DNA from 3 places in the Saccharothrix sp. NBAS 001 genome. Region 3 is predicted to be linked to each of the others. Evidence: riboswitches for the same ligand, from Rfam matches in the RefSeq annotation. Region 3 holds a riboswitch; each other region holds the start of a gene.

Region 1 (9,495 bases), 900 kb from region 3:
GGGTTTCATCGTCACCCTGCTGCACCAGGTGATGCTGACCGTCCTCGGCGCGACCGCCGGCATCATGGCGGTGCTGCTGCTCGGCGCGGACGGCGGCCCGCAGGTCGGCCCGGACATCTCGCTGTACCAGGTGTTCGGCTACAACCTGCTGGTGATCAGCATCCTGCTGGGGCTGCGCGTGGTCGTCACCGTCTTCCGCCCGCGCGACACCGCCTAGTGCGTCGACCCCTTGGGTTCGTCGGGTTGGTCGGGCTGCATGGGGTCGGCTCCGGCGTTGGTGGCGTGCGTTGGTGTTGCATTGGTGGAGGTGTTGTCGGAGTCGTCTGGCCTGGGCCACGGGGTGGGGGTGGTTCGAGTTGGCGATGACGACTGTGCGCAGGGGGCCGGACTGGGTCTTGACGGGGTTGGCCCGGGAGGTGGGGATCGGGGTCGGGCGGATCTCGGCGTTGTACGGCCCGAGGCTTGGCTTGCGCCGATGGCCGGCCCGGTGGGCACCAGGCCCGGGACGGGTCGGCGGACGGCACGTAGGCTGGCGGCATGAGCATCCACGACATCGCCGTGCACACCCTCGACGGCACGCCTGGCAGCCTGGGTTCGTTGCGCGGCAAGGCTTTGCTGGTCGTGAACGTGGCGTCCAAGTGCGGCCTGACGCCGCAGTACGCCGGGCTGGAGCGACTCCAGGCCCGGTACGCCGAACGGGGTTTCTCGGTGGTCGGCTTCCCGTGCAACCAGTTCGCGGGCCAGGAGCCCGGCACGTCGGAGGAGATCGCCACCTTCTGCTCGACCACCTACGGCGTGACGTTCCCGCTGTTCGAGAAGATCGACGTGAACGGCGAGGGCCGGCACCCGCTCTACGCCGAGCTGACCGCGCACCCGGACGCCGACGGCGCGGCGGGCGACGTGCAGTGGAACTTCGAGAAGTTCCTGCTGTCCCCGGACGGCGAGGTGCTGGCCCGGTTCCGGCCGCGCACCGAGCCCGAGGACGAGTCGGTGGTGAAGGCGATCGAGGCGGCGCTGCCGTAGGTCCCGCCGCCGGGCGCGACCCGGCCCCGGTGAAGGCACCGGGACCGGGTGGGCGCGCTAGACCCGGTGGTAGACCGAGACGTCGTCCCGCCACACGCCGTGCACGTCCGGCGCGGACTGGACGATCGTCATCTCGTCGGGCGAGCCGAGGATCCGCCAGGCCCTGGCGACCTCGGCCTCCCCGGCGAACAGCACGGTGCACAGGGCGTTGGGCTCGACGATCGTGCGCACCCGGTCGTAGGGGCCCTCCAACGCGGTGTCCCCGTCGAGGTCGAGGCGGTACTCGACGTGCATCGGCTCACCGGTACCCCGGACCCCGTCGATGACCGCCACCAGCCGACCGCCCTCGACCCGCAGCTCGTACCGGCCCTCCCGGGGCGGCACCCCGCCGGAGTAGGCGGTGCGCGACGGGTCCAGCACCCACCTGCCCAGGAACGGTTCCAGGTCTTCCCGCACGACGCCCTCCCCCGCAGCCGCACCCCGGGTCGAGGCCGGCCCGGCCCTCAGCACTCGATGACGTTCACCGCGAGACCGCCGCGCGCGGTCTCCTTGTACTTGACCTTCATGTCCTTGCCGGTCTCGCGCATGGTCTTGATGACCTTGTCCAGCGACACGAAGTGCGACCCGTCGCCCCGCAACGCCATGCGCGCCGCGGTGATCGCCTTGATCGACGCCAGGGCGTTGCGCTCGATGCACGGGATCTGCACCAGCCCGCCGATCGGGTCGCAGGTCAGCCCGAGGTTGTGCTCCATCGCGATCTCGGCGGCGTTCTCGACCTGCTCCGGGGTCCCGCCGAGCACCTCGGCCAGCCCGCCCGCGGCCATCGAGCACGCCGAGCCGACCTCGCCCTGGCACCCGACCTCGGCGCCCGAGATCGACGCGTTCTCCTTGAACAGCACGCCCACCGCGCCGGCGGTGAGCAGGAACCGCACCACGCCGTCGTCGGACGCGCCCGGCACGAACCGCGTGTAGTAGTGCAGGACGGCCGGGACGATGCCGGCCGCGCCGTTCGTCGGCGCGGTCACCACCCGGCCGCCGGCGGCGTTCTCCTCGTTGACCGCCAAGGCGAACAGCGTCACCCAGTCCATCACCCGCAGCGGGTCGGTGGCGTAGTGCTCGGCCGCGAGCCGTTGGCGCATCTCGGCGGCCCGCCGCCGCACCTTCAACCCGCCCGGCAGGACGCCGGTCTCGGTGCAGCCGCGCTCCACGCACTCCTGCATCACGCCCCAGATGTGCAGCAGGCCCTGCCGCACGTCGTCCTCGGAGCGCCAGGACAGCTCGTTCGCGAGCATGACCTCGCTGATGGACAGCCCGGTCTCCCGGGTCCGCGCCAGCAGCTCGTCACCGCTGAGGAACGGGTGCTCGATCGGCGTCGCGTCGGGCTTGATGCGGTCGGTCCCGCTGGCGGTCTCGTCGACCACGAACCCGCCGCCGACCGAGTAGTACACCGCCTCGTCCAACACCTCGCCGCCGGCGTACGCGGTGAAGCTCATCCCGTTGGGGTGCAGGGGGAGCGACTTGCGGCGGTGCATGATCAGGTCGGTGTCCTCGGTGAACGGGATCTCCCGCACACCGCCCAGCAGCAACCTTTTGGTCGCCCGGATCTCCTGCACGCGCACGTCGGCCGCGGCCGGGTCGACGTCCTCCGGCTTGTGCCCCTCCAGGCCCAGCAGCACGGCCTTGGGGCTGCCGTGGCCGTGCCCGGTCGCGCCCAGCGAGCCGAACAGCTGGACGTGCACGCGGTCCACCGAGGTCGTCCGGTGCCCGAGCCGCGCCACGAACATCGTCGCGGCGCGCATCGGGCCGACGGTGTGCGAACTCGACGGCCCGATGCCGACGGAGAACAGGTCGAAGACGCTGATCGCCACGGCGCTCAGTCCCCGGTCAGTTCCGCGTACTTCGCGGCGGTCAGCAGGCCCGTCGCGTCCTCGACGGCGACCTTGAACAGCCAACCCCCGCCGTACGGGTCGTTGTTGATCAGCGACGGGTCGTCGGCCGCCGCCGTGTTGACCTCCACGACCTCGCCGCTGACCGGCGCGTACAGGTCGCTCACGGACTTGGTCGACTCCAGCTCGCCGCACACGTCACCGGACTTGACCCGCTCGCCGACGGTGGGCAGCTGGACGAACACGATGTCGCCGAGCGACTCCGCCGCGTAGGAAGTGATGCCGATGGCCACGGGCTCCTGGGTACCCGGAGCCCAGTCGACCCACTCGTGCTCGGGCGTGTACAGCAGGTTTTCCGGATAAGTCACGTCAGCTCCTCGGTCCACGCGGCCAGGTCCCCTCTCTGTCCTGGGACCTGAGAGCTTCGCCGCAGCGCTGCGGCTTGCACCGTGGGTGCGCGCGTCAGCACGCTTTCCAGAGTCGCCTCGCCCGAGCGGTTCTCGTTGCCTGAGAGTGTGCGGGGTACTTGCTCCTTCGGCGCTCCGGACGTGCCGGAGGCTCTCCCGCTCGGGTTCCGGTGTCACCTGCGACACCGCGGCCGATGTTCAGTTGGTTGAACGCACGCACGCTAAGTCGTCGGCGACGCGGGTGTCAACGCGTGTCCAGAGAGTTCAACCGCCCTTCGCCGTTGTCCGGCCGGCACAACCGGGCAGGGGCGCGTTCGTGCCAACGGCACGATGACAGCCGGATGGCGGTACCGGACCTTGGGCAATAACAACGGCCCGAAGGAGCCCTCCGTGCGGATCTCAGTACCCCGCGAGATCAAGAACCACGAATACCGCGTCGCGCTGACCCCGGCAGGTGCCCACGAGCTGACGCTGCGCGGCCACGACGTGTTCGTCGAGGCCGGTGCGGGCCTCGGCTCGGCCATCACCGACGACGAGTACCTGGCCGCCGGCGCAAAGGTCCTGGCCACCGCCGGGGAGGTGTGGTCCGAGGGTGACCTGGTGCTCAAGGTCAAGGAGCCGATCGCGCAGGAGTACCCGCTGCTGCGCAAGGGCCAGACCCTGTTCACCTACCTGCACCTGGCCGCCGACCAGCCGCTGACGCAGGCGCTGCTGGACTCCGGCACCACCGCGATCGCCTACGAGACGGTGCAGACCGCGAACGGCGCGCTGCCGCTGCTGGCCCCGATGTCCGAGGTCGCGGGCCGGCTCGCGCCCCAGGTCGGCGCGTTCTCGCTGATGAAGCCGTCCGGCGGCCGGGGCGTGCTGCCCGGCGGCGTGCCCGGCGTGCACCCGGCGCGGGTGGTCGTGATCGGCGGCGGCGTGGCGGGCCTGAACGCGGCCACCATCGCCGTGGGCCTGGGCGCGGACGTCGAGATCCTGGACACCAACGTCGACCGGCTGCGCCACATCGACGCGATCTACCAGGGCCGCCTGCGCACCGTGACCTCCAACCGCTACTCGGTCGAGCAGGCCGTGCGCGAGGCCGACCTGGTCATCGGCGCGGTGCTGGTGCCGGGCGCGAAGGCCCCGAAGCTGGTGTCCAACGAGCTGGTGTCGCAGATGAAGCCGGGTTCCGTGCTCGTCGACATCGCGATCGACCAGGGCGGCTGCTTCGCCGACTCGCGGCCCACCACGCACGCCGACCCGACCTACCAGGTGCACGAGTCGGTGTTCTACTGCGTCGCGAACATGCCCGGTGCCGTGCCGCGCACGTCCACGTACGCGCTGACCAACGTGACGCTGCCTTACGCGGTCGCGTTGGCCGACAAGGGCTGGCAGGCGGCGCTGCGCGCGGACAAGGCGCTCGCGCTGGGCCTGAACGTGCACGAGGGCCTGCTGACGAACCAGCCGGTCGCCGAGGCGCACGGCCTCACCCACACTCCGCTCGAAGTCTGAGCACCCGCGAAGAAGGGGCGTCCACCTGCACGGTGGGCGCCCCTTCTCGCACGTCCGGGCATGAAAAGGCGGCCCGCTCAACCAGCCTGGGGGTCACTGGGAGCGGGCCGCGCCACCAATGCTAGCGGGGAACCGGGCGCCCTGCCCAGCCGCCCCGCCCATCTGACGCACAGATCTTTACCTGGCAGAGCACAGCCCGTGTCCGCCCTCAAGCAAACGAGTGAATTCACCGCGTAACAGGTAAGTCACGACGCCCGGTCGGCCGATGGACAGAGCGAGGCACCCGCGCGGTGACGCGGCGGGCTCGCCCCTCCGCGGTGAGCCCACCGCGCCGCCGCCGACCTCCGATCGGAGCGCACATGGCCGAACCACAGGGCTGGATCGACTGCCACGACCCGTTCGGCCGGGACCGGTCGATGACCGTCCTGGTCGAGGACGACCGGGTGCTGCTGGTCGCCCCACCCGGCGAATCAGCTGTGATGTCGGTCACCCAGACCCGCCGGCTGCACCGCCTGCTGGACCAGGCCGCGGACAGGATGTGACCGTGGACGAGACCCTGCGCGCCGCGGTGCTGCACCGGCTCACGCAGCTCGAAGAGGTCGCCGAGCGGGGCGCGGCCGAGGCGCTCGTGCCGCTGGCCCGCGCGGAGATCAACCGCCTCGCCGACACCTGGCGGCTGCTGCTCACCGTGCACCAGCCCGATTCCGACGGCCGCTGCCGCGCCTGCCCCGGCGTGCTGCGGCACAAGAAGTGGCCGTGCCAGGTGTGGACCATGGCCCACCAGCACCTGATCGGCGAGGGGCTGCCGCACCGCGAGCGGCGGCGTCCGCTGCGCGGTCCGTTCGGCCGGATGCGGGACGCCGAAGCGTCGGCCGAAACCCCCGTCGAGGCCACCACCGAGATCCCCGCCGTCGTGTCGAAACCCCGACACGCCCTACCGGACTGACCTGGCTAAGGCAGGATGACCTCCCGAAGAGCATTCGGGAGGGACGCGTGCACGACGGCAGTGGCCGCATCGTGGTGCAGAACTTGACCAAGCAGTTCGGTCCGGTCGCAGCGGTGCAGAATCTCAGCTTCACGGTGGAACCGGGGTCGGTGACCGGCTTCCTGGGTCCCAACGGGGCGGGCAAGACTACGACGCTGCGCATGTTGCTCGGCCTGGTGACGCCCACGGCGGGCATCGGTCTGATCAACGGCCGGCCGTTCCACCAGCTCGGCAACCCGGCCCGGGTGGTCGGCGCGGTGCTGGAGGCGCAGGGCTTCCACCCCAAGCGCTCGGCGCGCAACCACCTGCGGGTGTACGCGGCGGCGATCGGCGTGCCGGACTCGCGCGCCGACCAGGTGTTGCAGCTGGTCGGGCTGGGCGCGGCGGGCGACCGCAACGCGGGCGGGTTCTCGCTGGGCATGAAGCAGCGGCTGGCGCTGGCCACCGCGCTGCTGGGCGACCCGCAGGTGCTGGTGCTGGACGAGCCGTCCAACGGCCTGGACCCCGAGGGCATCGCCTGGCTGCGGACCTTCTTGCAGTCTTACGCGCGCAGCGGGCGCACCGTGCTGATCTCCAGCCACCTGCTGGCCGAGGTCGAGCAGACCGTGGACCAGGTGGTGATCATCTCGCGCGGCCAGACCATGTACTACGGGCCGCTGGCCAGCCTGCGCGAGCAGCAGCAGTCCCGCGTGCTGGTGCAGCCGTCGGACACCGCGGCGCTGGTCGCGGCGTTGCACGCGGAGAACGTCACGGCGATCGAGCAGCTGCCCGACGGCCGGATCGCGATCGCGGGCGTGGAGGCCAAGCAGGTCGCGGACATCGCGTTGGGCGCGAGCGTGTCGATCTACGGCATCCAGGAGGAGAAGGCCGACCTGGAACGGCTGTTCTTCCAGCTCACCAGCGGCCAGTACGCCGCGTCGGGCCCGAACCAGTACGCCCAGCAGCCCCCGCAGGGCAGCGGCTACTACGCCCCGCCGCCGGGCTACCAGCAGCAGCAGTACCAACAGCAGTACCAGCAGCCGCCGGCCGCGCCGCCCGGCTACCAGCAGGGCTACCAGCCGCAGCCCGGCTACCAGGAACCGCCTTCGGGCTACCAGCAGGCGTACCAGCCGCCGCCCGGTCAGCCGGGCGGTCCCCAGGTGAATCCGGCCCAAGGGAATCCGGCCCAGGGGAATCCGGCCCAGGGGAACCAACCGCCGCCGGGCAGTCAGGACCCGCCGTCCGGCTACCAGCCCGGCCAGGGTCAGAGCGGTCTCGGGGGCGGTGCGTGATGCTGGGGAACCTGATCAAGGCGGAGTTCCGCAAGACGACCACCACCGGCCTGTGGTGGGGTCTGATGATCCCGACCGTGCTGATCGCCCTGGGCTGGGCGCTGGGCACCGGGTACGTCGGCAAGAGCATCATGGACACGGTCAACGGCCGCGACGCCCAGCAGCTCACCGAACTGCTGGGGATCGACCCGGCGCAGTGGAAGGTGTCGCTGTTCGGGATGGCGCGCAGCATCAACATCGCGACCATCTTCCCGATGATCTTCGGCGGCCTGGCGATCTCCAACGAGATCAACCGCAAGACGATCACCACGACCTTCCTGACCGCGCCGAACCGGGTGTCCGCGCTGAGCGCGAAGCTCGTCGTGTACCTGGTCTGGGGCGCGATCTACGGCCTGGCGATCGTGGCGTCGGTGTCCATCGGCATCGCGTTCACCTCGGACGCGAGCGCGCTGCCGGACGTGTCCGGGTGGCTGGCCATGGCCGGTGTGGGCGTGCTGGCGTCGGTGCTGATGACGATGTTCGGCGTCGGCGTCGGCGCGCTGATGACCAGCCCGGTCGGCACGACCGTGGTGCTGGTGCTGTACATGCTGATCCTGGAGAACGGGATCCAGCTGGTGATCAGCACGCAGGGCATCCCGGAGCTGATCGGCTTCCTGCCCAACGGCTCGGTGAACGGCATCACCGGCTCGGTGGCGTCCTCGCTGTTCCTGGCCTCGGCGGGTGTGGTGCCCGACGAGCTGGAGCAGGTGCTGCGGGCGGTCTCCGGCGCGCTGGGCGCGTTCGACTGGTGGCTGAGCGGTTTGATCTTCCTGGTGTGGACGGGCGTGTTCTTCCTCGGCGGCTGGGCCGTCACCCAGCGCAAGGACATCACCTGATCAAGTGAAACCGCAGGGCTGAGGGGCCGTCTCCTGAGATCGGGAGGCGGTCCTCTCAGTTTCCGGGCCCGACCTTGTCGGTACCCCGACCTAATGTGGGTCCCGTGACGCACACCCAGGGCTGGATCCGCAGACTCGCCACCGCGTGCTGGAAGCACCGCTCGCTGGTGGTGTGGTCGGTGCTGGCCGCCGTCGTGGGCGTGGGCCTCCAGGCGGTGTCCCCGCTGCTGATCAAGGCCGCCGTGGACGACGCGGTGGCAGGCCGGACAGACCGGCTGGGGTGGCTCGCGGCCGTGCTGGTCGGTCTGGAGGTGCTCACCTTCGGGACGGCGTTCGCCCGGCGGTTCCTGGGCGGGCGGCTGGCCGTCGACGTGCAGCACGACCTGCGCCAGGCGGTGTTCCACGCGGTGCAGCGGCTGGACGGCCCCCGGCAGGACGCGCTGCGCACCGGCCAGGTGGTGTCCCGCTCGATCACCGACCTCCAGCTGGTCAACAGCCTGCTGTCGATGACCCCGCTGGCGTTCGGCACGGTGGTCTTCGCGCTGGCCGCGCTGGTGGCGATGTTCTGGCTCTCGCCCCTGCTGACGGTGATCGCGCTGGTCGTGGTGCCGGCCGTGGCGCTGGTCGCCGCGCGCACCCGGCTGACGCTGTTCCCGGCGACGTGGTCGGCGCAGCAGCGGGCGGCGGACGTGGCGCAGCACGTCGAGGAGACGGTGACCGGCGTCCGGGTGGTGAAGGGCTTCGGGCAGGAGGCGCGGGAGGTCGCCCGGCTGGAGTCGCGGGCGCAGGTGCTGTTCGCGGAGCGGATGCGGGCCGCCCGGCTGACCGCCCGGCCGACCGCGACGCTGACCGCGCTGCCCTACGTGGGGCAGGTGGCGGTGCTGGCGCTGGGCGGCTGGCTGGCGCTGCGCGGGCAGGTGTCGCTGGGCACGTTCCTGGCGTTCGCGACCTACGTGGCCAACCTGGTCGGGCCGACCCGGCTGCTGTCCAGCCTGGTGGTGACGGCGCAGCTGGCCCGCGCGGGCGTGGAGCGGGTGTACGAGCTGGTCGATTCCCAGCCGGACGTGGTGGACGGCGCGGCGGAGGTGCCGGTCGGGCCGGTGGCGGTCGAGCTGGACCGGGTGACCTTCGGCTACACCCGCAGCGAGCCGGTGCTGTCCGGGGTGTCGTTGGCGGTCGCGCCGGGCGAGACGCTGGCCGTGGTGGGCACCGCCGGTTCCGGCAAGTCGACGGTGTCGCTGCTGCTGCCGCGCTTCTACGACGTGCACGAGGGCGCGATCCGGGTGGGCGGGGTCGACGTGCGGGAGCTGCGGCTGGAGTCGCTGCGGCGGGCCGTCGGGGTGGTGTTCGAGGAGGCGTTCCTGTTCTCCGACACGATCCGGGCGAACATCGCCTACGGCCTGCCGGACGCCTCCGACGAGCAGGTCGAGGCCGCGGCGCGGGCGGCCGAGGCGCACGGCTTCATCACCGACCTGCCGATGGGCTACGACACCGTGGTCGGCGAGCGCGGCCTGACGCTGTCCGGCGGGCAGCGGCAGCGGGTGGCGCTGG
Region 2 (9,495 bases), 440 kb from region 3:
CAGACCCTCGTGGATCTCGTCGCGCGACAACCCCAGGTGCTCGGCCAGCTCCGACGGCGTCGGGGCGCGCCCCAGCTGCTGGGACAGCCGCGACGACCCGGCGTTGATCGCCAGGTGCAGCTCCTTGAGCCGCCGCGGCATCCGCACCGACCAGCTCGAATCGCGGAAGTACTTCCGCACCTCGCCCATGATCGTCGGCACCGCGAAGGACAGGAAGTCGCTGCCCCGCTCCGGGTCGAACCGGTCCACGGCGTTGATCAGGCCGACCGTGGCCACCTGCACCAGGTCGTCGTAGGGCTCGCCGCGGTGGCCGAAGCGCCGGGCGATGTGCTTGGCCACCGGCAGGTGCTCGGTGACCAGTTCGTCCCGCAGCCGCTCGCGCTCCGGCGTGCCCTTCTCGGTCTCGGCGAGCCGGACGAACAGCGGAGCCAGGTGGTCGTAATCCCCCTGCGAACGTGTCGTGCCCCCGTTTTCGGACGCCGTCACGCCGTCCCCTGCGACCGCTTGACCAGGTCGATGTGCACTTCGTAGGCGTCCGACCGGGGCGCCACCCAGGTCGTGACCGAGTCCACCAGCGCGCTGAGCACCCGCCAGCCGAAGCTGTCCCGGTCCGGCGGCGCGGACCGCTTCGAACCGACCGTGGTGAACACCTGCACCGCACCACCCGCGACCAGGAACCGGGCGCTGAGCACCGCGCTCGGCGCGGCCAGCGAGATCAGCGTGGAGCACGCCTCGTCCACCGCCAGCTTCAGGTCCTCGATCGAATCCAGGTCGAAGTCCTGGCGCATGGCGATGTCCGCCGCCACCGCTCGGACGATCGACAGCTGCGTGGGATCGGCCGCCATCCGCAACTCCACCCCGGCCAAGGGGTCATCCGACTCGCCGCTCTGCGGCTCCGTGTGCGACACGCTCACCTCATCGTCCGTTCTGTCTCGATGGTGCTGAAGCTATCGGTACCCGATCGGACAGGTCCTCACACGTGTAAGGCCCGCGCTCACCGGGAAGACCCGTTGAAGCATCACTGGGAGGGCTTTTGAGCGAAAGACTCGCGGACCGCCGCTGGGGGGTCGAGTTCCCGGCCGCCGCCACGCGGCTCTCGGAGGTCCGCGTGCGACTCGACGCGTGGCTGGCCACCGTCGGGGTACCCGACGACGACCGGTACGACCTGGTCACAGCGGTCAACGAAGCGATGAGCAACTCCGTCGAGCACGCCTACCCGCCCGGCGCGCCCGGCGTGGTCCGGGTCGCCGCCGACGCCCGGCCCGACGGCCGGGTGCGGGTGGTGGTGGCCGACGAGGGCGCGTGGCGGGTGCCGCCGGTCGCGCTGTCCGATCGCGGCCGGGGCCTGCTGCTGATGCGCGAGAACGTGGACGAGGTGCACGTGGACCGGTCCGCCGGCGGCACCCGCGTCACGCTGGTGCTGGCCGCCCGGCACACCACCCGCGGCACGTACCGGCCGTCGCCGCCGGACCAGGTCGTGGTGGTCGAACGGGCCGGGTGGGTCGAGGTCGTCGTGCTCGGCGACGTGCCCGCGCGCGACGGGCCCGCCGTCCGGCGGCGCATCCTGACCGCCGCCCGAGGCGGGTCCGTGCCCGTCGTGGTCGACCTGCGCGCCCTGGGGACGCGGGTCGAGGGGGTCGTGCGCGGCCTGCGCGGCATCGCCGAAGCCGCGGCCGCCGCCGGCAACCGGCTGGTGGTTCGGGCACCGGAGCACGGCCCCGCGCACACCGCGCTGGTCGCGGCCGGCGTGGACCAGGTCGTCGACCTGGTGACGCACGCTAGCCCGCCGACGATTCGCCATCCGCCGCCCGCACCGCCGCCAGCGCCTCGGCCACCGAGCCGTGCACGCTGAACACCTCGCCGAGCCCGGTCGCGGCCAGCGGCCGGATCACCGCGCGCTCCACCGCGACCACCCGGAACGCCGTCCCGCGCCGCTGCGCGTGCTGGGACGCCTCCACCAGCACGGCCAGCCCGGCCGAGCCGAGGAAGCTCACCGCGGACATGTCGAGCACCAACGTGTTGCCGTCGTCCAGCCGACCGAGCACGTCCGCGCGCAACTCCGGCGCGGTCAGCATGTCGATCTCACCACCGACGGCCACGACCGAGACACCGTCCACCGGCCGGTCCACCGAGCGGACCACCCGCGCGGTACGCGTGCCGTCCGCGGCGGACCCGGCTCCGCTCGTCGCCACGACGTTCGGATCCTGCACCGTCACGAGGACTCCTCTTCACTGATGAACTGCTGGGGAGGGAAGCCCAGGCGTGCGGCAGCGCCGAGCACGTATATGCAGCGTGGCGACACTAATGGCCCGTAAGCCGGAGCTTCCCCGGCGCGGCTGTTGGCTCAACCGCTGCGCCACCCACCGTACGGAGCCCTCCCGGACACCACAAGCGGGCAGATGGCGTCTTGATCAGCCTCAGTGTAGTCGGACGGTCGTCCGGCGGCGGATGACGCACGGTGAACGGTTCGATCCCGGGCCGGCGGGCTACACCTGAGGGGAAGGGTGTCGCGCAACTCGGCGACCGAACCGCCCGATAAGCGAGACTTACCGCAAATCAGGGGTGGCGGACGCCACAGTTCCCGCACAATCCTGAGCAGGGGATAACGCCGCGATGGGCGCGGGCGACACCCCGTACGGAGGGATTGACGATGAGCACCAGAACGGAAACCGAGTCCGAGCCCGCGAAGCGCAGGGCGGCGCGCGCTGTCTCCACCGGCGCGGGAACGCTGCCCACAGCCCCGTGCAGCGTGGTCTGGAGCAAGGGCCACGCCTACGTGCTCGAAGGTTTCCGAGCCCGCTGGGTCGGCGTGGACGACCGAGGTCGCCCGCAGGCGCTCAGCGGCGAGCAGTTGCAACGCCGTGGCTGGAGCCGCACCCGGTCCCACTGACCGGAACGCGGACCGCCCGCTCCACCGAACCCTCGGACTCCCCGTGCTGACGGCGCGCCGGGTCCCCCAGAGTCCGAGGCTCGGGCCACCCCCACGCACCCCCGGTCACCGGACCGGGTGGTCACGCCTGCCCGGAGGACCACGCCGGGCACGGCCCGGACAACACCCGTGCCGTGCCCGGTCCCCCCGGCCGGCTCTACAGTTCCGGGTGTGCCGCAAGACCCCGCAGACCGGTGGCTGACCATCCCGAACGCGCTCAGCGTGCTCCGGCTGCTCGGCGTCCCGTTGTTCCTGTACCTGCTGCTCGGCCCGCAGGCGGACGGCTGGGCGGTGGTCGTGCTGGTCGCCGCGGGCCTGTCGGACTGGCTGGACGGCAAGGTCGCCCGCTGGCTGGACCAGATGAGCCGGCTGGGCGCGCTGCTCGACCCGGCCGCGGACCGGCTCTACATCCTGGCCACCCTGGTCGCGTTCGTGGTCCGCGACATCGTGCCGTGGTGGGTGGCGGCGGTGCTGGTCGGCCGGGAACTCGTGGTCGGCGCGTGCCTGCCGGTGCTGCGCCGCCGCGGCTACGGGCCGTTCGAGGTCAGCTACCTCGGCAAGGGCGCGACCTTCAACCTGCTCTACGCGTTCCCCATGCTGCTGCTCGCCCAGGGCACGTCGACCGCCGCCGAGGTCGTCCGACCGGTGGCCTACGCGTTCATGGTGTGGGGCGGTGCGCTCTACTTGTGGTCGGGGGCGCTGTACGTGTACCAGTTCTCCCTCGCCCTACGTCGACCGCCGGGGGTCGTACCCGCCTGAACGGGCCGTGGGAAGATCCGGCAGCGAAGATCCACCGTCATGAAGGAGCACACCGCGGTGATTCCCGAGGAGCTCAAGTACACCGAGGAGCACGAGTGGGTGTTGCGCACCGGTGACGACACCGTGCGCGTCGGCATCACCGACTACGCCCAAGAGCAACTCGGCGAAGTCGTGTTCGTCCAGCTCCCGGAACTCGGGGAGCAGGTCACCGCGGGCCAGACCCTCGGTGAGGTGGAGTCCACCAAGAGCGTGTCCGACATCTACGCGCCGCTCGCCGGCGAGGTCGTGACCCGCAACGACTCGCTCGACCAGCAGCCCGACCTGGTCAACTCCGACCCGTACGGCGAGGGTTGGCTGGTGGAGCTGCGGCTGGAGGACCCGACCGCGGTCGACGACCTGCTCGACGCCGCCGCGTACCAGGAGCTGGCGGCGCAGGGGTGACGTCGATCTTCCGTCGGATCTTCGGTCGGTGGGGGAGCCGCTCCTCGGACCAGGGTTCGGGCACGATAGGTTCTAGCGGTCTCGACGCTTCCAGCAGCAGGAGGAGAGCTCAGGTGAGCACGAACGACGGGCCAGGCGTTCCGCCGGAGCAGTCCCCGGAGCGGACCTCCGTTTTCCGGGCCGACTTCCTCGCCGAAGTTGAGGGTGCCGAGGCGCCCGCCCAGGAGCCGGCCGTCGCCGGTGTCGACGCGCTGCCGGCGGGGTCCGCCCTGCTCGTGGTCAAGCGCGGGCCGAACGCGGGTTCGCGGTTCCTGCTGGACCGGGACACCACCAGCGCGGGCCGGCACCCCGACAGCGACATCTTCCTCGACGACGTGACGGTGTCCCGCCGGCACGCCGAGTTCCGCCGTGAAGGCGGCGAGTTCGTGGTGATCGACGTGGGCAGCCTCAACGGCACCTACGTCAACCGCGAGCCCGTCGACCAGGCGGTCCTCGCCAACGGCGACGAGGTGCAGATCGGCAAGTTCCGCCTCGTGTTCCTGACCGGTCCGGGCGCCGGGGGTCAGGGGGCGCAGTGACGGCGGCCGGGCGGCCACAGCGCGGGGGGTTGAGCATCGGCGCGGTGCTCGCGCAGTTGCGATCGGAATTCCCCGACGTCACGATCTCCAAGATCCGTTTCCTGGAGTCGGAGGGTCTGGTCCGCCCGGCACGCACCGCCTCGGGGTACCGCCAGTTCACCACGGCCGATGTCGAGCGGCTGAGGTACGTGCTGGCGGCCCAGCGCGACCGCTACCTGCCGCTGAAGGTCATCAAGGAGCAGTTGGACGCGGCGGACGCGGGCGCGCCGGCACCGGGTCGGGTGCTGCGCGCGGTGGACGGCGCGCCGACCGCCGAGCAGTTCGCCGGCGGGTCCCCGAACCGGCTCACGCGGGAGGACCTGCTGGCCCGCTCCGGGCTGGACGGGGCGCTGCTGGCGGAGTTGGAGCAGCACGGCCTGATCAGGGCGGGCGCGGCCGGGTTCTACGACCAGGAGGCCGTGCAGATCGCCACCACCGTGCGCGCGATGACCGGGTTCGGCCTGGAACCGCGCCACCTGCGGGCGTTCCGGGCCGCCGCGGACCGCGAAGTCGGCCTGGTCGAGCAGGTCGTGGCACCGCTGTACCGGCAACGCGACCCGAGGGCGCGGGCGCGCGCCGACGAACTCGTCCGCGAGTTGGCGGCGCTTTCCGTAACGCTGCACACACTCCTGGTGAAGACCGGGCTGCGCGACGTCGCCGGTGGGCGGGTTTCGCCCAGGTGAACCGGGGTCCGCATGGTGATCGCGGATACCAGGTGTTGCGCACAAGGCCCGCTTGGCGGGTAGCGTCGAATGGGTACGTGGGGGATCCTCGTGGGATAGCGGGGACGCCAGAATTTCAGCGCGCTGAGGGAGGCGATACCCGATGAGCGAGATGCGCGTCGTCGGCGTGCGGGTGGAGCTGCCCGCCAACCAGCCGATCCTGCTGCTGCGCGAAACCGAGGGCGAGCGCTACCTGCCGATCTGGATCGGCTCGGTGGAGGCCACCGCCATCGCCCTGGAACAACAGGGCGTGCGTCCGGCGCGGCCACTGACCCACGACCTGCTCAAGGACGTCATCGGGGCGTTGGGCCGCAACCTGGAACAAGTCCGGATCACCGACTTGCAGGAGGGCACGTACTTCGCCGAGCTGGTGTTCGACGGAGACGTGCGGGTGTCGGCGCGTCCGAGCGACTCGGTGGCGCTGGCGCTGCGGATCGGCGTGCCGATCCACGCCGAGGAGTCGGTGCTGGCCGAGGCGGGCCTGATCATCCCGGACGAGCAGGAGGACGAGGTGGAGAAGTTCCGCGAGTTCCTCGACTCGGTCTCGCCGGAGGACTTCCGCGGCGCGGACACCTAGGAGCGCCGTGCGGGAGCCGCCCGAGGGCGGCGAGGTTCGACGGAGGCGTCCGGCCCGCGAGGCCGGACGGGCGGCCCGGAGCGCTCGCTCCGGGCTTTCGCGCGTTCACGGGCCCCATCGCGCCCGACCGCGTCCGCGCGCCGCCGGGAGGTCTCGTCGCGCGGGTCGCAACGGCCCCTCGCGTGTGCCGCGTCGGGGTGTCCCGGGGCTCTCCAGGCGGGCCGTCGGAGCGCACGTCGAGCGTCCGGTGGCGGGCTGTGAGTGGGTCTGTCGTCGGTTCGTGTGCCGGGTGGGCCACGAGGGGCCGGTGGTCCGGCCGCGAGTCGGGTCGGCCCCTCGTGGTGTGTGCGGTGAGTTGTGGATCAACCCCGCGTGCCACCCCCCGGTGTCACACCACCGGATTACACAACGTCAGCAGTGATCGGCTAAACGATCACTAAACGTCACCCGAATGGCTTACAACGGGCGACTCTCTCAACCTCAACGTGAGGTTGAGACGCGACACGCTCAGCGCGTCGCGTTGACCTGCCCCCTAGCCGGTCTTACCGTCGAACTCAGGTGAATTGCCACGGTGTGATTTCGGCGCCGGGGCGGCTTCACGTTGGTCGCCGGCTGTCGTGGCCGGACCGAGGGGAGGCAGGCGTGGTCGAGGAAGCCATCCGGGCCGGATCCGGCGAACAGGGTGAGCTGTTCCCGGACTCCTCGCTGCCGGATGAACTCGTGGGCTACCGGGGCCCCGCCGCGTGCCAGATCGCGGGGATCACCTACCGCCAGCTCGACTACTGGGCCCGCACCGGACTGGTCAACCCGACCATAAGGAGTGCCCAGGGCTCAGGCAGCCAGCGGCTGTACTCGTTCAAGGACATCCTGGTGCTCAAGGTGGTCAAGCGGCTGCTGGACACCGGGGTCTCGTTGCAGAACATCCGGGTCGCGGTCGACCACCTGCGCCGCCGCGGCGTCCAGGACCTGGCCCGGATCACGCTGTTCAGCGACGGCACGACGGTCTACGAGTGCACCTCGCCGGAGGAGGTCGTCGACCTGCTGCAAGGCGGTCAGGGCGTGTTCGGGATCGCGGTCAGCGGGGCGATGCGGGAGATCAGCGGCACCATCCACGAGTTCCCCGCCGAGCGCGCGGACGGACTGGAGATCGACGAGACCCCGAACGACGAGCTGTCCCGCCGGCGGCGGACGCGGGCCACCGGCTGAGATCCGCGTCGCGTCCGGGTCGGGCTCCGGCCCTGGTCCGGGTATCATTCGCGGGTAGTCGCTTTATCCCGCGCGGGAGAGTCCGAGCACGTCTCGGCGCCGAAGGAGCAAATCCTCCCCGGAACCTCTCAGGCGCAAGGACCGCGCGGGTGAGACGCCTCTGGAAAGCGGGTCGGTTCGCCGACCCCGCCGACGGTGCAAGCCCGGCCCGCTGACGGCCGGGTGAAGCTCTCAGGCGCCCGGACGGGCAGAAGACAGAGGGGGAGGGCAACGGCAGAAGTGTGCCCGTAGCCCCGGAGGCGTATCTATGACGCAGGACCGCATCCCCCTCGCCGCTCTTGAGCACGGCACCCCCTTCGCCGACCGCCACGTCGGCCCCCGGCCGGCGGAGCTGGCCCGCATCCTCGACGTGATCGGCGTCGGTTCCCTGGAGGAGCTGGCGCAGCGCGCGGTACCCGAGTCGATCCGGGAGCGCGAACTGGTGCTGGACCTGCCCGCGCCCGCCACGGAGACCGAGGCGCTGGCCGAGCTGCGCGCCCTGGCCGGCCGCAACAAGCCGCTCAAGCAGATGATCGGCCTGGGCTACTACGGCACCACCACCCCGCCGGTGATCCGCCGCAACGTGCTGGAGAGCCCGGCCTGGTACACCGCCTACACGCCCTACCAGCCGGAGATCTCGCAGGGCCGGCTGGAGGCGCTGCTGAACTTCCAGACCGTGGTGGCCGACCTGACCGGTCTGGCGCTGGCCAACTCGTCGATGCTGGACGAGTCCACCGCCGCCGCCGAGGCGATGACGCTGGTCCGCCGCGCGGGCAAGAGCAAGTCGACCAAGTTCGTGGTGGACCAGGACACGCTGCCGCAGACGCTCGCGGTGATCGAGACCCGCGCCGAGCCGCTGGGCATCGAGATCGTCACCGCCGACCTGTCGCAGGGCCTGGAGGGCCTCGGCCTGGGCGGCGACTACTTCGGCGTGCTGCTGTCCTACCCCGGCGCGTCCGGCGTGGTGCGCGACCAGGAGGCGCTGATCGCGGAGATCCACGCGGCCGGCGCGCAGGCCGTGGTGGCCGCCGACCTGCTGGCGCTGGCGCTGCTGCGCCCGCCCGGCGAGATCGGCGCGGACGTCGTGGTCGGCACCACCCAGCGCTTCGGCGTGCCGATGGGCTTCGGCGGCCCGCACGCCGGGTACATGGCCGTCCGCACCGGCCTGGAGCGGCAGCTGCCCGGCCGGCTGGTCGGCGTGTCGGTGGACGCCGACGGCAACCGCGCCTACCGGCTGGCGTTGCAGACCCGCGAGCAGCACATCCGCCGCGAGAAGGCGACCAGCAACATCTGCACCGCGCAGGTGCTGCTCGCCGTGATCGCCTCCATGTACGCCGTCTACCACGGCCCGGAGGGCCTGCGCGCGATCGCGACCCGCGCCCACCGGATGGCGACCGTGCTGGCCGCCGGCCTGTGCGAGGCCGCGATCGAGGTCGTGCACGGCGAGTTCTTCGACACCGTGCAGGCGCGCGTCGAGGGCCGGGCCGCCGCGATCGTGGCCGCCGCCCGCGAGCTGGGCGTGAACCTGTGGCAGGTGGACGCCGACACGGTGTCGATCGCCTGCGACGAGACGACGACCCGCGAGGACCTGACCGCCGTGTGGCGGGCGTTCGGCGTGACCGTGTCCGACGTCGACGCCCTGGACGCCGACACCGCCGACGGCATCCCCGCCGACCTGCGCCGCACCAGCGACTACCTGACCCACCCGGTGTTCCACGCGCACCGCTCGGAGACCGCGCTGCTGCGCTACCTGCGGGCGTTGTCGGACAAGGACGTCGCGCTGGACCGCAGCATGATCCCGCTCGGCTCGTGCACCATGAAGCTCAACGCCACGGCCGAGATGGAGGCCATCACCTGGCCCGAGTTCGCCGAGCTGCACCCGTTCGCGCCGGCCTCCGACGCCGAGGGCCTGCTGTCGCTGGTGACGGACCTGGAGTCGTGGCTGGCCGAGGTGACCGGCTACGACGCGGTGTCGTTGCAGCCCAACGCGGGCAGCCAGGGCGAGTTCGCGGGCCTGCTGGCGATCCGCGCCTACCACCGGGCCAACGACAACGCGCACCGCGACGTGTGCCTGATCCCGTCCTCCGCGCACGGCACCAACGCGGCGTCCGCCGTGATGGCCGGGATGCGGGTGGTCGTGGTGAAGTGCGACGACAAGGGCAACGTCGACCTGGGCCACCTGCGCGAGACGGTCGAGGCGCACCG
Region 3 (9,495 bases):
GCTGGGCCTGCTGTGCCTGTCCGTCCCGGAGGAGTACGGCGGTGGCGGCGGCACGTTCGCGCACGAGGCGGTGCTGCTGGAGGAGCAGGCCCGCGCGGGCGACAGCGCGTGGGGCAACAGCGTGCACAGCGGGATCGTGGCGCACTACGTCCTGGCCTACGGCACCGAGGAGCAGAAGCACCGCTGGCTGCCGAAGCTGGCCAGTGGCGAGTACGTGGGCGCGATCGCGATGTCCGAGCCCGGCGGCGGCTCCGACCTCCAGAACATCAAGACCCGCGCGGTCCGCTCCGGCGACGAGTACGTGATCAACGGCTCCAAGACGTTCATCACCAACGGCGCGCAGGCCGAACTGGTGGTCGTGGTCGCCAAGACCGACCCGTCCCAGGGCGCGACCGGCATCTCCCTGCTGGTGGTGGAGACGCCGCTGGCCCCCGGCTTCCGGCGCGGCCGGGTGCTGGACAAGATCGGGCTCAAGGGCCAGGACACCGCCGAGCTGTTCTTCGACGACGTCCGGGTGCCCGCGGCCAACCTGCTCGGCTCGTCCGAGGGGCAGGGCTTCATCCAGCTCATGCAGCAGCTCCCGCAGGAGCGGCTGATCATCGCGGTGGCGTCGGTCGCGGGCATCGAGGCGGCCCTGGACCTCACCGTGGACTACGTCAAGGACCGCACCGCGTTCGGTCGGGAGCTGATCAAGTTCCAGAACACCCGGTTCACCCTCGCCGAGTGCGCCACCGAGGCCCGGGTGACCAGGGCGTTCGTCGACGAGTGCGTCGAGGCGCACCTCCAAGGCCGGCTCGACGTGCCGACCGCGGCGATGGCCAAGTGGTGGTCCACCGAGCGGCTGTGCCGGGTGGTGGACGAGTGCGTCCAGCTCTTCGGCGGCTACGGCTACATGACCGAGTACCCCATCGCGCGCGCGTGGGCGGACGCGCGCGTGCAGAAGATCTACGGCGGGACGAACGAGATCATGAAGGAAATCATCGCGAGGTCGCTCTAGTGGCCGGGCCGCTGGCGGGCCTGCGGGTGGTCGAGCTGGCGGGCCTCGCGCCGGCGCCGTTCGGCTGCATGGTGCTCGCCGACCTGGGTGCGTCGGTGGTCCGGGTGGACCGGGTCTCCGGCGGCACGGCCGTGCCCGGCGACGTGCTGGGGCGCGGCCGGCGGTCGGTGGGCGTGGACATCCGCCGGCCGGAGGGCGCGGAGGTCGTGCTCAAGCTGGTGGAGCGGGCCGACGTGCTGGTGGAGGGCTTCCGGCCGGGGGTGACCGAGCGGCTGGGCCTGGGGCCCGCGCACTGCCTGGCTCGCAACCCGGGGCTGGTCTACGGCCGGATGACCGGGTGGGGCCAGCGGGGGCCGCTGGCCGACCGGGCCGGGCACGACGTCAACTACATCGCGCTGGCCGGGGCGCTGGAGCCGATCGGCCGGGCGGGCGCGCCGCCCACCGTGCCGCTCAACCTCGTCGGCGACTTCGGTGGCGGCGGGCTGCTGCTCGCGCTGGGCGTGCTGGCGGCGCTGTACGAGCGCGAGCGGTCCGGGCGCGGGCAGGTGGTGGACGCGGCGATGGTCGACGGCGCGGCGCTGCTGACGACGTTCCTGCACGGGATGACGGCCGCCGGGGGCTGGTCGGGGGAACGCGGCGCGAACCTGCTCGACGGGGGCGCGCCGTTCTACGACGTATATGCCACCTCGGATGGAAAGTACGTGAGCATCGGGGCACTGGAGGAGAAGTTCTACGCGGAACTGCTGGTGGTGCTGGGTTTGGCGGATGCCGAGGTGCCGAATCGGCACGATCCAGCGCAGTGGCCCGCGCTGCGGGAGCGGATCGCCGCCGTCGTGGCCACTCGAACGAGGGATGAATGGGCGGAACGCGCGGCCGGCACGGATGCCTGCCTGGTGCCGGTGCTCGCCCCCGGCGAGGCCCCGACCGCGCCGCACAACGCAGCGCGCGGGACGTTTGTCGAGGTGGGGGGCCTGGTGCAGCCCGCGCCCGCACCCCGGTTCGACCGCACCCCGGCGGCGACACCGTCCGTGCCGCCGTCCGTCGGGCAGCACACGATCGAGGTCTTGGCCGAGTTGGGACTGCCCGACGCGGACATTGCGGAACTGCGTCGGACGGGGGTCGTCGGATGATCGGGAGACGATTGGCAGGCGGTCGGAAAATGGCCGCGAAAATACGCCCGTGGTGGGTGAAAGAATACTGTGCGGCCCGTACCGGCCCAATGACGCACGGTGGGTGCGTCAGCGCATGTGGGTGATCAGCGCGATCTGCGGCGGAGAGCTGACGATGTCGCGGAACCTCGGTGTTCGTGCCAGGGGGGGAGTGGGCGAGTGGCCCGTACCTAGGTCATCGGCCGGGGCTCGGGGACCCTTGATCGTCCGTTCGGGTGACTGCCAGGAGGGCTGGAGCGTGGCTCCCTGGTGGATCCTGCGCCCGGTCGTGGGATCAGGGCGGGTTCTCCCGTCATCGTCCGGGTGAATGAGGGACCATGGGCCGTAACGCGGTGGGCACGACGCCTGCCGGCCGGGCACCTGTGAACGGACGGAGAGGGTCTCGTGAACGTCAAGAAGGTGGTGACGCTGGCGGCCGTCGCGCTGCTGCTGTTCCTCCTGATCACCCAGCCCGATCAGTCCGCCGACGCGGTCAAGACCGGCGTCGGCTGGCTGCGCCAGGGAGCCGAGTCGATCATCACGTTCGTCCGCAGCCTGTTCCGCTAGTCCACGTCGCGGGGCGTGAGTGGTCTGGTCACCAGTGGTGACGGCGGGGCCCGGACGTTGCACCGTATGGGTGGAATGAGGGCTATAACGCGCTGGTAACAGGGTTTTTGACAATCCAGGGTCTAGCGGTTGTCGGTACCCGCTAATACGGTGCGCTGCATTGGCTGATCTTCGACCGACGAGGAGGCAGAATGGTCGAGGACTCCGGAGTCGACGAGCTGCTGCGGCAGTGGGCGGCTGAGCGCTCGGACGACGCCGAGTTGCAAGAGGTGAACCGGATCAAGGACGAGTGGCTGGCCGAGGCCCCGCCGTCCGCGCCGGGGATCCCCGTGCAACGGGCGAACGGCGGGTCGCGCGGACTGGTTCGGGTCGAATCCGCTGACCCGGCCTACGTGGCGGCGATGCGGAAGAGGGCACCCGAGGTGCCCGAGGTCCTGCTCGCGGCGGCCGCCAGCTACTGGCAGCTGGTGGGCGACCTGTCCGAGGCGGAGCGGTGGTGGGACGCGGGCATCAGCCCGTTGGACCAGCGCGCGCTCGACTACCGGGCGGCCGGGCTCACGCCCGCCGACCTGGGACGGCGTCTCGGCCCGATGACGGTGCTCCAGCACCTGCGTCGGGGCAGTGCGGCGGCCTGGTGCGTGGCCAGGTTGCAGCGGCAGCGCCGGGACGGCGTTGCGTGAACCAGCGCCGCGTTGTGAGGGCGCGGCGTCGAGTGCGGTACCAGCACCAACCGGGAGGGCGGGCTCCTGTGCGAGGAGCCCCTTCCGTCGAGAAGTGAACTCCGCGAAGTAGTGTGGGAGGGTGCCCGGCACCCTCCTGACACCCAAGCGGCTCGTCGTAGCGGCGGTCTGCCTGGTGTCGTTGATCGTGTGCTGCGGCCTGGCCTACTGGCAGTGGGAGCGGTTCTCCGAAGCCGGTGGCACGTTCCAGAACCTCGGGTACGTCTTCCAGTGGCCGCTGTTCGGCCTGTTCCCCCTGTTCATGGTGTGGCGGCTGCGCAAGCTCGCGGCGCAGCGCCGGGCCGAGGACGGGGCGGACCCGGCGGTCGGGACGCGGGAGCCGGTGGCGCCCGCGCCGCGGCCGGTGGTTACCGTGGAACCCGTCAAAACACCCGCGCACGACGACGAGGACGACGAGTTGGCGGCCTACAACCGCTTCCTCCGGCAGCTCAACGCGCGGGACCAGCGGTGAGCGAAGGCGGTCGGTAGGCGATGAGCGGTGCGTTGAGCCGGTTCCGGTTCATGGCTTACGTGGTCGGTGTCGGCCTGCTCCTGCTCGTGGTCGCGATGTTCGTCAAGTACATCGGCGACAACGCCGGGATGATGGCCGTCGTCGGCCCCGTCCACGGCTTCCTGTACGCCATCTACCTGGTCTTCACGGTCGACCTGGCGCTGAAGGCGCGCTGGTCGCTCAAGGGCTCCGCGCTGGTGCTGCTCGCGGGCACCATCCCGTTCGTGTCGTTCTACGCCGAGCGCAAGGTGGTCGAGAGCGTCAAGGCGGAACGTGCGCTGTGACCGCCCGCGCCGTCCGCGCCCGGAGCCGCTGTGAGCGCGTCGTGTGAGCTTGAGGTGCTTCCTGTCGGGTTGTGGGCTTCCGGCGCGTCTGCGGGCACGTGGCACGCCTCCGGGGCCGTCTCGCGCACCCGGTGCGCCGGCACCCGCGCGGTGATCGCCTCCGCCCGCCGCCCGCCCGTCGACGGGCAGGTCCCGCGCCACCGCCGTGCGACCTGCGGCCCGGCGCCGGCCGGGTGTTGTGACCGGGTCCCGGTTGACCGTGCCTACCAGGCACAACTAGCGTCTGGCGGTACCAACTGAACACGGCCGTCGATGTCGAGCGGGAGAGTCCCCGCAAGGGGCGCCGAAGGAGCAACTCCTCCCCGGAATCTCTCAGGCACAGCTACCGCCCGACGAAGGCAACTCTGGAAAGCAGGCGCTGCGCGCCTCGCCCACGGTGCAAGCCGCGCCCAGCGCGCGGTGAAGCTCTCAGGCTCATGACAGAGGGGGAGGCTCACTCGACGAGGAGTCTCCGATGGACCGTGTCATCCTTCACCAACGGCGGCCGACCGACCAGGTCGGTGTCATCGCCGTGCCCGCCACCAGGGAGGACCACCCCGTGGAAACCCGCCGGACGCCGCTGCACGCCGAGCACGAGGCGCTGGGCGCCCAGTTCACCGACTTCGCGGGCTGGCGGATGCCGCTGCGCTACGACAGCGAACTCGCCGAGCACCACGCCGTGCGCACGTCGGCGGGCCTGTTCGACCTGACGCACATGGGCGAGATCGTGCTGTCGGGCCCCGACGCCGGCCGCGCGCTGGACCACGCGCTGGTCGGCAACGCGTCCGCGATCTCCGTCGGCCGCGCCCGCTACACCATGATCACCCGGCCGGACGGCGGCGTGATCGACGACCTGATCGTCTACCGGACCGGCGAGCAGGAGTACCTGGTCGTCGCGAACGCCTCCAACGCCGCCGTGGTGTTCGAGGCGCTGGTGGAGCGGGCCGACGGCTACGACACCTCGGTGGTGGACAAGTCGGTCGACTACGCCCTGCTCGCGATCCAGGGCCCGGCGTCCACCGCGATCCTGGCCGGCCTCACCACCACCGACCTGGCGTCGGTCAAGTACTACGCCTCCTACCCGACCGAGGTCGCGGGCCGGCCCGCGCTGCTCGCCCGCACCGGCTACACCGGCGAGGACGGCTTCGAGCTGTTCCTGGACCCGTCCGACGCGCCGGCCGTGTGGCAGGCGCTGCTGGAGGCGGGCCGCGCGCACGACCTGCGGCCCGCCGGCCTCGGCTGCCGCGACACGCTGCGCCTGGAGGCCGGGATGCCGTTGTACGGCAACGAGTTGACCACCGAGCGCACCCCGTACCACGCCAACCTGGGCCGCGTGGTGAAGCTGGACAAGCCGGAGGACTTCGTCGGCCGCGACGCGCTGGCCGCCGTCGCCGACAAGGGCGTGGAGGCGAAGCTGGTGGGCCTCAAGACCACCTCCCGCCGCGCACCCCGGCACGGCTACCCGGTGCTGGACGCGTCCGGCGCGGTGATCGGCGAGGTCACCAGCGGCGCGCTGTCGCCGACCCTGGGCTACTCGGTCGCGATGGCGTACGTGCCGCCGGAGCACGCCGAGCCCGGCACCGAGCTGGCCGTCGACATCCGGGGCAAGCAGGAACCCGTGGAAGTCGTCGCGCTGCCGTTCTACAAGCGAAACTCGTAAGGGAGACACCATGTCCGAGCACTTCAACACCTCCCTCGCGGAGTTCGACCCGGAGGTCGCCGAGGCCGTCGCCGCGGAACTGGGCCGGCAGCAGGGCACCTTGGAGATGATCGCCTCGGAGAACTTCACCCCGGTGTCGGTGCTCCAGGCGCAGGGTTCCGTGCTGACCAACAAGTACGCCGAGGGCTACCCCGGCCGGCGCTACTACGGCGGCTGCGAGAACGTCGACGTGATCGAGCGCCTGGCCATCGCGCGGGTCAAGGAGCTGTTCGGCGCGGGCTTCGCGAACGTCCAGCCGCACTCGGGTGCGCAGGCCAACGCGTGCGCGATGTTCGCGCTGCTCCAGCCCGGCGACACGATCCTGGGCCTGGACCTGGCGCACGGCGGCCACCTGACCCACGGGATGCGGATCAACTTCTCCGGCAAGCTCTACAACGTGGTGCCCTACCACGTGTCGGAGACCGACGGCCGGGTCGACATGGCCGAGGTCGAGCGGCTGGCGACCGAGCACCGCCCGAAGCTGATCGTGGCCGGCTGGTCGGCCTACCCGAGGCAGCTCGACTTCGCGGAGTTCCGCCGGATCGCCGACTCGGTGGACGCCTACCTGATGGTCGACATGGCGCACTTCGCCGGCCTGGTGGCGGCCGGGCTGCACCCGAACCCGGTGCCGCACGCGCACGTCACCACCACGACCACGCACAAGACGCTGGGCGGCCCGCGCGGCGGCGTGATCCTGACCAACGAGGCCGACCTGGCCAAGAAGATCAACTCGGCGGTGTTCCCCGGCCAGCAGGGCGGCCCGCTGGAGCACGTGATCGCGGGCAAGGCGGTGGCGTTCAAGCACGCCGCGTCGCCCGAGTTCGCCGACCGCCAGCGCCGCACGGTCGAGGGCGCGAAGATCCTGGCCGACCGGCTGTCCCAGCCCGACGCGGCGGCGGTCGGCGTGAAGGTGCTCACCGGCGGCACCGACGTGCACCTGGTGCTGGTCGACCTGGTGGAGTCCGAACTGGACGGCAAGCAGGCCGAGGACCGGCTGCACGAGGTCGGCATCACGGTCAACCGCAACGCGGTGCCCAACGACCCGCGCCCGCCGATGGTCACCTCGGGCCTGCGGATCGGTACGCCGGCGCTGGCCACCCGGGGCTTCGGCGCGGCGGACTTCGCCGAGGTCGCGGACGTCATCGCGGCGGCGCTGCAGGCGTCGCCGGACCTGGCGGAGCTGCGGTCCCGGGTCGAGGTGCTGGCCGCGAAGCACCCGCTCTACCCGAACCTGTAAAGGTTTCCCGCCCGACACGTGATCCCCGGCCCAACCCCAGGCCGGGGATCACGTGCATCGGGGGGTGGCACTTCGGTCGGCGCGGAGGGTCTTGCTAGGCGGCGGGGGCCTGCACGCCGGGCGGCAGGCACTCGACGTTGCGCTTGCCGCTGGGCTGGACGACGAACCACGTGCCGCCCACGCCCTGGCCCTTCCACTGGCCGGGGGCCTCGTCCTTGGAGTAGGTGTAGAGCGCCCACCCGGCCAGCGTGACCTGCTCGGTGCCGTCCGCGCGCTTGACCGTGCCGACCAGGGCCTGGTCCACGCCCTCCAGCTTCGGCGTGCCGGCCGCCAGCAGCGGCGGCCAGGTCTCGGCGCACTTGCCCTCGCAGTTGGACCTCGGCGGGTTCGGCGAGTCCTTGTCGAACCGGTAGAGGGTGCGCCCGTCGCCGTCCTGCACGACGTCGCCCATCTTCGGCACGCTCTTGGCGACCAGGGTGACCGACGACCCGGCCGGCGCGGGCGCGGCCTGCCCCTGCGGCACGTCCGCCGGCGTCTCGGCGACCGGGTCCGCCGGGGTCTGCGACGTGGTCGCCGAGGGTGTCGCGGCGGGGGCGTCGTCGTAGGCGGCCTGCGCCGCCGCGCCCACCTGACCGGTCTGCGCCACGGTGGTGCCCTGGAGGCCCACGGCGTTCGAACTCCACACGACCAGCGCGAGCACGGCAGCCATGCCGCCCGCGACGGCGATGGCGATGCGGTTTCGTCGGATCACGCTCAACTCCTCCTCGGTCCGTCGATCGCTCCACCCACGACTACGGCCACCCCGGAGGGCCGGTTCAGCGCCGGACGGCGGGTCGAACCAAGACAGGGGTGGCGTGCGAACGTCGGGTACCAGAGGTGTGAGGAGGAGACTCGTGGTCGTCGCAACCGCCGGAGTGGCCGGGCGGCTCGCCGCCGTCGTGGAGCGTCTGCTGGGTGCGCCGCTGCCCATCGGGCTGCGCGCGTGGGACGGCAGCACGGCCGGCCCGCAGGACGGCCCGGTGGCCGTGATCAGGTCCCGCCGCGCCCTGCGCCGGCTGCTGTGGAACCCCGACGAGCTGGGCCTGTCCCGCGCGTACGTCGCGGGGGAGTTGGACGTGGACGGTGACCTGACCGACGGGCTGGTCCGGTTCTGGGAGCTGGCGCGGCAGGGGAGGCTGACCAAGCCGAAGGCGCTGGACGTGCTCGGCGCGGTGCGCACGGCGGCCGCGCTGGGCGTGCTCGGACCGAGGCCCGCGCCGCCCGGCGAGGAGGCCCGGCTGTCCGGCCGGCGGCACACCCGCGACCGGGACCGGGACGCCATCGCCCACCACTACGACCTGAGCAACGCGTTCTACCAGTTGGTGCTCGACCCGAGCATGGCGTACTCGTGCGGGTACTTCACCTCACCGGACGCCACGGTCGCCGAGGCGCAGCACGCCAAACTGGACCTGGTGTGCCGCAAGCTCGGGCTGGAGCCGGGGATGCGCCTGCTGGACGTGGGCTGCGGGTGGGGTTCGATGATCGTCCACGCCGCCAAGCACTTCGGCGTGCGGGCGACCGGCGTGACGATCTCGGCGCAGCAGAAGGCGCACATCGAGTCCCGGATCGAGCGCGAGGGCCTGGCCGACCTGGTCACCGTGCGGCTCCAGGACTACCGGGAGATCGCCGACCCGCCGTTCGACGCCGTCTCCACGATCGAGATGGGCGAGCACGTCGGCGAGGAGAACTACCCCCGCTACGCCGCCGTGCTGCACCGGGTGCTCAAGCCGGGCGGGCGGCTGCTGCTGCAGCAGATGTCGCGCGGTGCCAACGCGCCCGGCGGCGGCGCGTTCATCGAGTCCTACGTGGCACCGGACATGCACATGCGCCCGGTCAGCCGGACCCTGGCGCACCTGGAAGGGGCGGGCTTCGAGGTCCGGGATGTGCACGCGCTGCGCGAGCACTACGTTTGGACCGTCCGCGCGTGGGCCGAGACGCTCGAACGCCGCTGGGCCGAGGCGGTCGCCCTGGTCGGCGAAGGCCAGGCGCGGGTGTGGCGGCTGTACCTGGCCGGTGGCGCGCTGACGTTCGAGGAGGGCCGGATGGGTGTGGACCAGGTGCTCGCGGTCCGGCCCGGCCCGCGCGGCGGGAGCGGGCTGCCCAGGACTCGGGAGTGGGCGTGAACTTCGGCTGGAACGTCCTGTGGTCGGCGGTCGCCGTCGTCGTCCTGGTGACGGCGCTGTTCGGCTACGCCGCGTCGCGCAAGCGGTTCGACCTGGTCGACTCGTTCTGGGGGCCGGGCTTCGCGGTGATCG

What was found. Region 3 has a riboswitch for glycine ahead of gcvT (glycine cleavage system aminomethyltransferase GcvT). Riboswitches for the same ligand answer to the same signal wherever they lie in the genome.
Region 1: another riboswitch for glycine. It lies ahead of gcvH (glycine cleavage system protein GcvH); the one in region 3 lies ahead of gcvT (glycine cleavage system aminomethyltransferase GcvT).
Region 2: another riboswitch for glycine. It lies ahead of gcvP (aminomethyl-transferring glycine dehydrogenase); the one in region 3 lies ahead of gcvT (glycine cleavage system aminomethyltransferase GcvT).

Annotation. Positions count from the first base shown of each region.
Region 1 is NZ_CM153251.1:6,891,800-6,901,294, forward strand. It holds gene AC0HI0_RS29635 (ABC1 kinase family protein) at 1-217, shown strand, start outside; gene AC0HI0_RS29640 (glutathione peroxidase) at 538-1,023, shown strand; gene AC0HI0_RS29645 (hypothetical protein) at 1,081-1,479, opposite strand; gene AC0HI0_RS29650 (L-serine ammonia-lyase) at 1,527-2,891, opposite strand; gene gcvH (glycine cleavage system protein GcvH) at 2,897-3,277, opposite strand; glycine riboswitch at 3,394-3,485, opposite strand; gene ald (alanine dehydrogenase) at 3,707-4,813, shown strand; gene AC0HI0_RS29665 (hypothetical protein) at 5,173-5,355, shown strand; gene AC0HI0_RS29670 (hypothetical protein) at 5,358-5,759, shown strand; gene AC0HI0_RS29675 (ABC transporter ATP-binding protein) at 5,807-7,069, shown strand; gene AC0HI0_RS29680 (ABC-2 transporter permease) at 7,069-7,944, shown strand; gene AC0HI0_RS29685 (ABC transporter ATP-binding protein) at 8,049-9,495, shown strand, end outside.
Region 2 is NZ_CM153251.1:5,561,081-5,570,575, reverse strand. It holds gene AC0HI0_RS23220 (SigB/SigF/SigG family RNA polymerase sigma factor) at 1-486, opposite strand, end outside; gene AC0HI0_RS23215 (ATP-binding protein) at 483-908, opposite strand; gene AC0HI0_RS23210 (ATP-binding protein) at 1,034-1,852, shown strand; gene AC0HI0_RS23205 (STAS domain-containing protein) at 1,779-2,216, opposite strand; gene AC0HI0_RS23200 (hypothetical protein) at 2,651-2,890, shown strand; gene clsA (cardiolipin synthase ClsA) at 3,101-3,688, shown strand; gene gcvH (glycine cleavage system protein GcvH) at 3,728-4,129, shown strand; gene garA (glycogen accumulation regulator GarA) at 4,243-4,707, shown strand; gene ftsR (transcriptional regulator FtsR) at 4,704-5,429, shown strand; gene AC0HI0_RS23175 (bifunctional nuclease family protein) at 5,572-6,045, shown strand; gene AC0HI0_RS23170 (MerR family transcriptional regulator) at 6,688-7,251, shown strand; glycine riboswitch at 7,315-7,405, shown strand; gene gcvP (aminomethyl-transferring glycine dehydrogenase) at 7,559-9,495, shown strand, end outside.
Region 3 is NZ_CM153251.1:5,996,419-6,005,913, reverse strand. It holds gene AC0HI0_RS25480 (acyl-CoA dehydrogenase family protein) at 1-997, shown strand, start outside; gene AC0HI0_RS25475 (CaiB/BaiF CoA transferase family protein) at 997-2,127, shown strand; gene AC0HI0_RS25470 (hypothetical protein) at 2,551-2,712, shown strand; gene AC0HI0_RS25465 (helix-turn-helix transcriptional regulator) at 2,904-3,392, shown strand; gene AC0HI0_RS25460 (hypothetical protein) at 3,514-3,903, shown strand; gene AC0HI0_RS25455 (DUF3817 domain-containing protein) at 3,924-4,226, shown strand; glycine riboswitch at 4,537-4,624, shown strand; glycine riboswitch at 4,626-4,716, shown strand; gene gcvT (glycine cleavage system aminomethyltransferase GcvT) at 4,825-5,925, shown strand; gene glyA (serine hydroxymethyltransferase) at 5,936-7,201, shown strand; gene AC0HI0_RS25440 (COG4315 family predicted lipoprotein) at 7,296-7,952, opposite strand; gene AC0HI0_RS25435 (class I SAM-dependent methyltransferase) at 8,095-9,363, shown strand; gene AC0HI0_RS25430 (DUF1295 domain-containing protein) at 9,360-9,495, shown strand, end outside.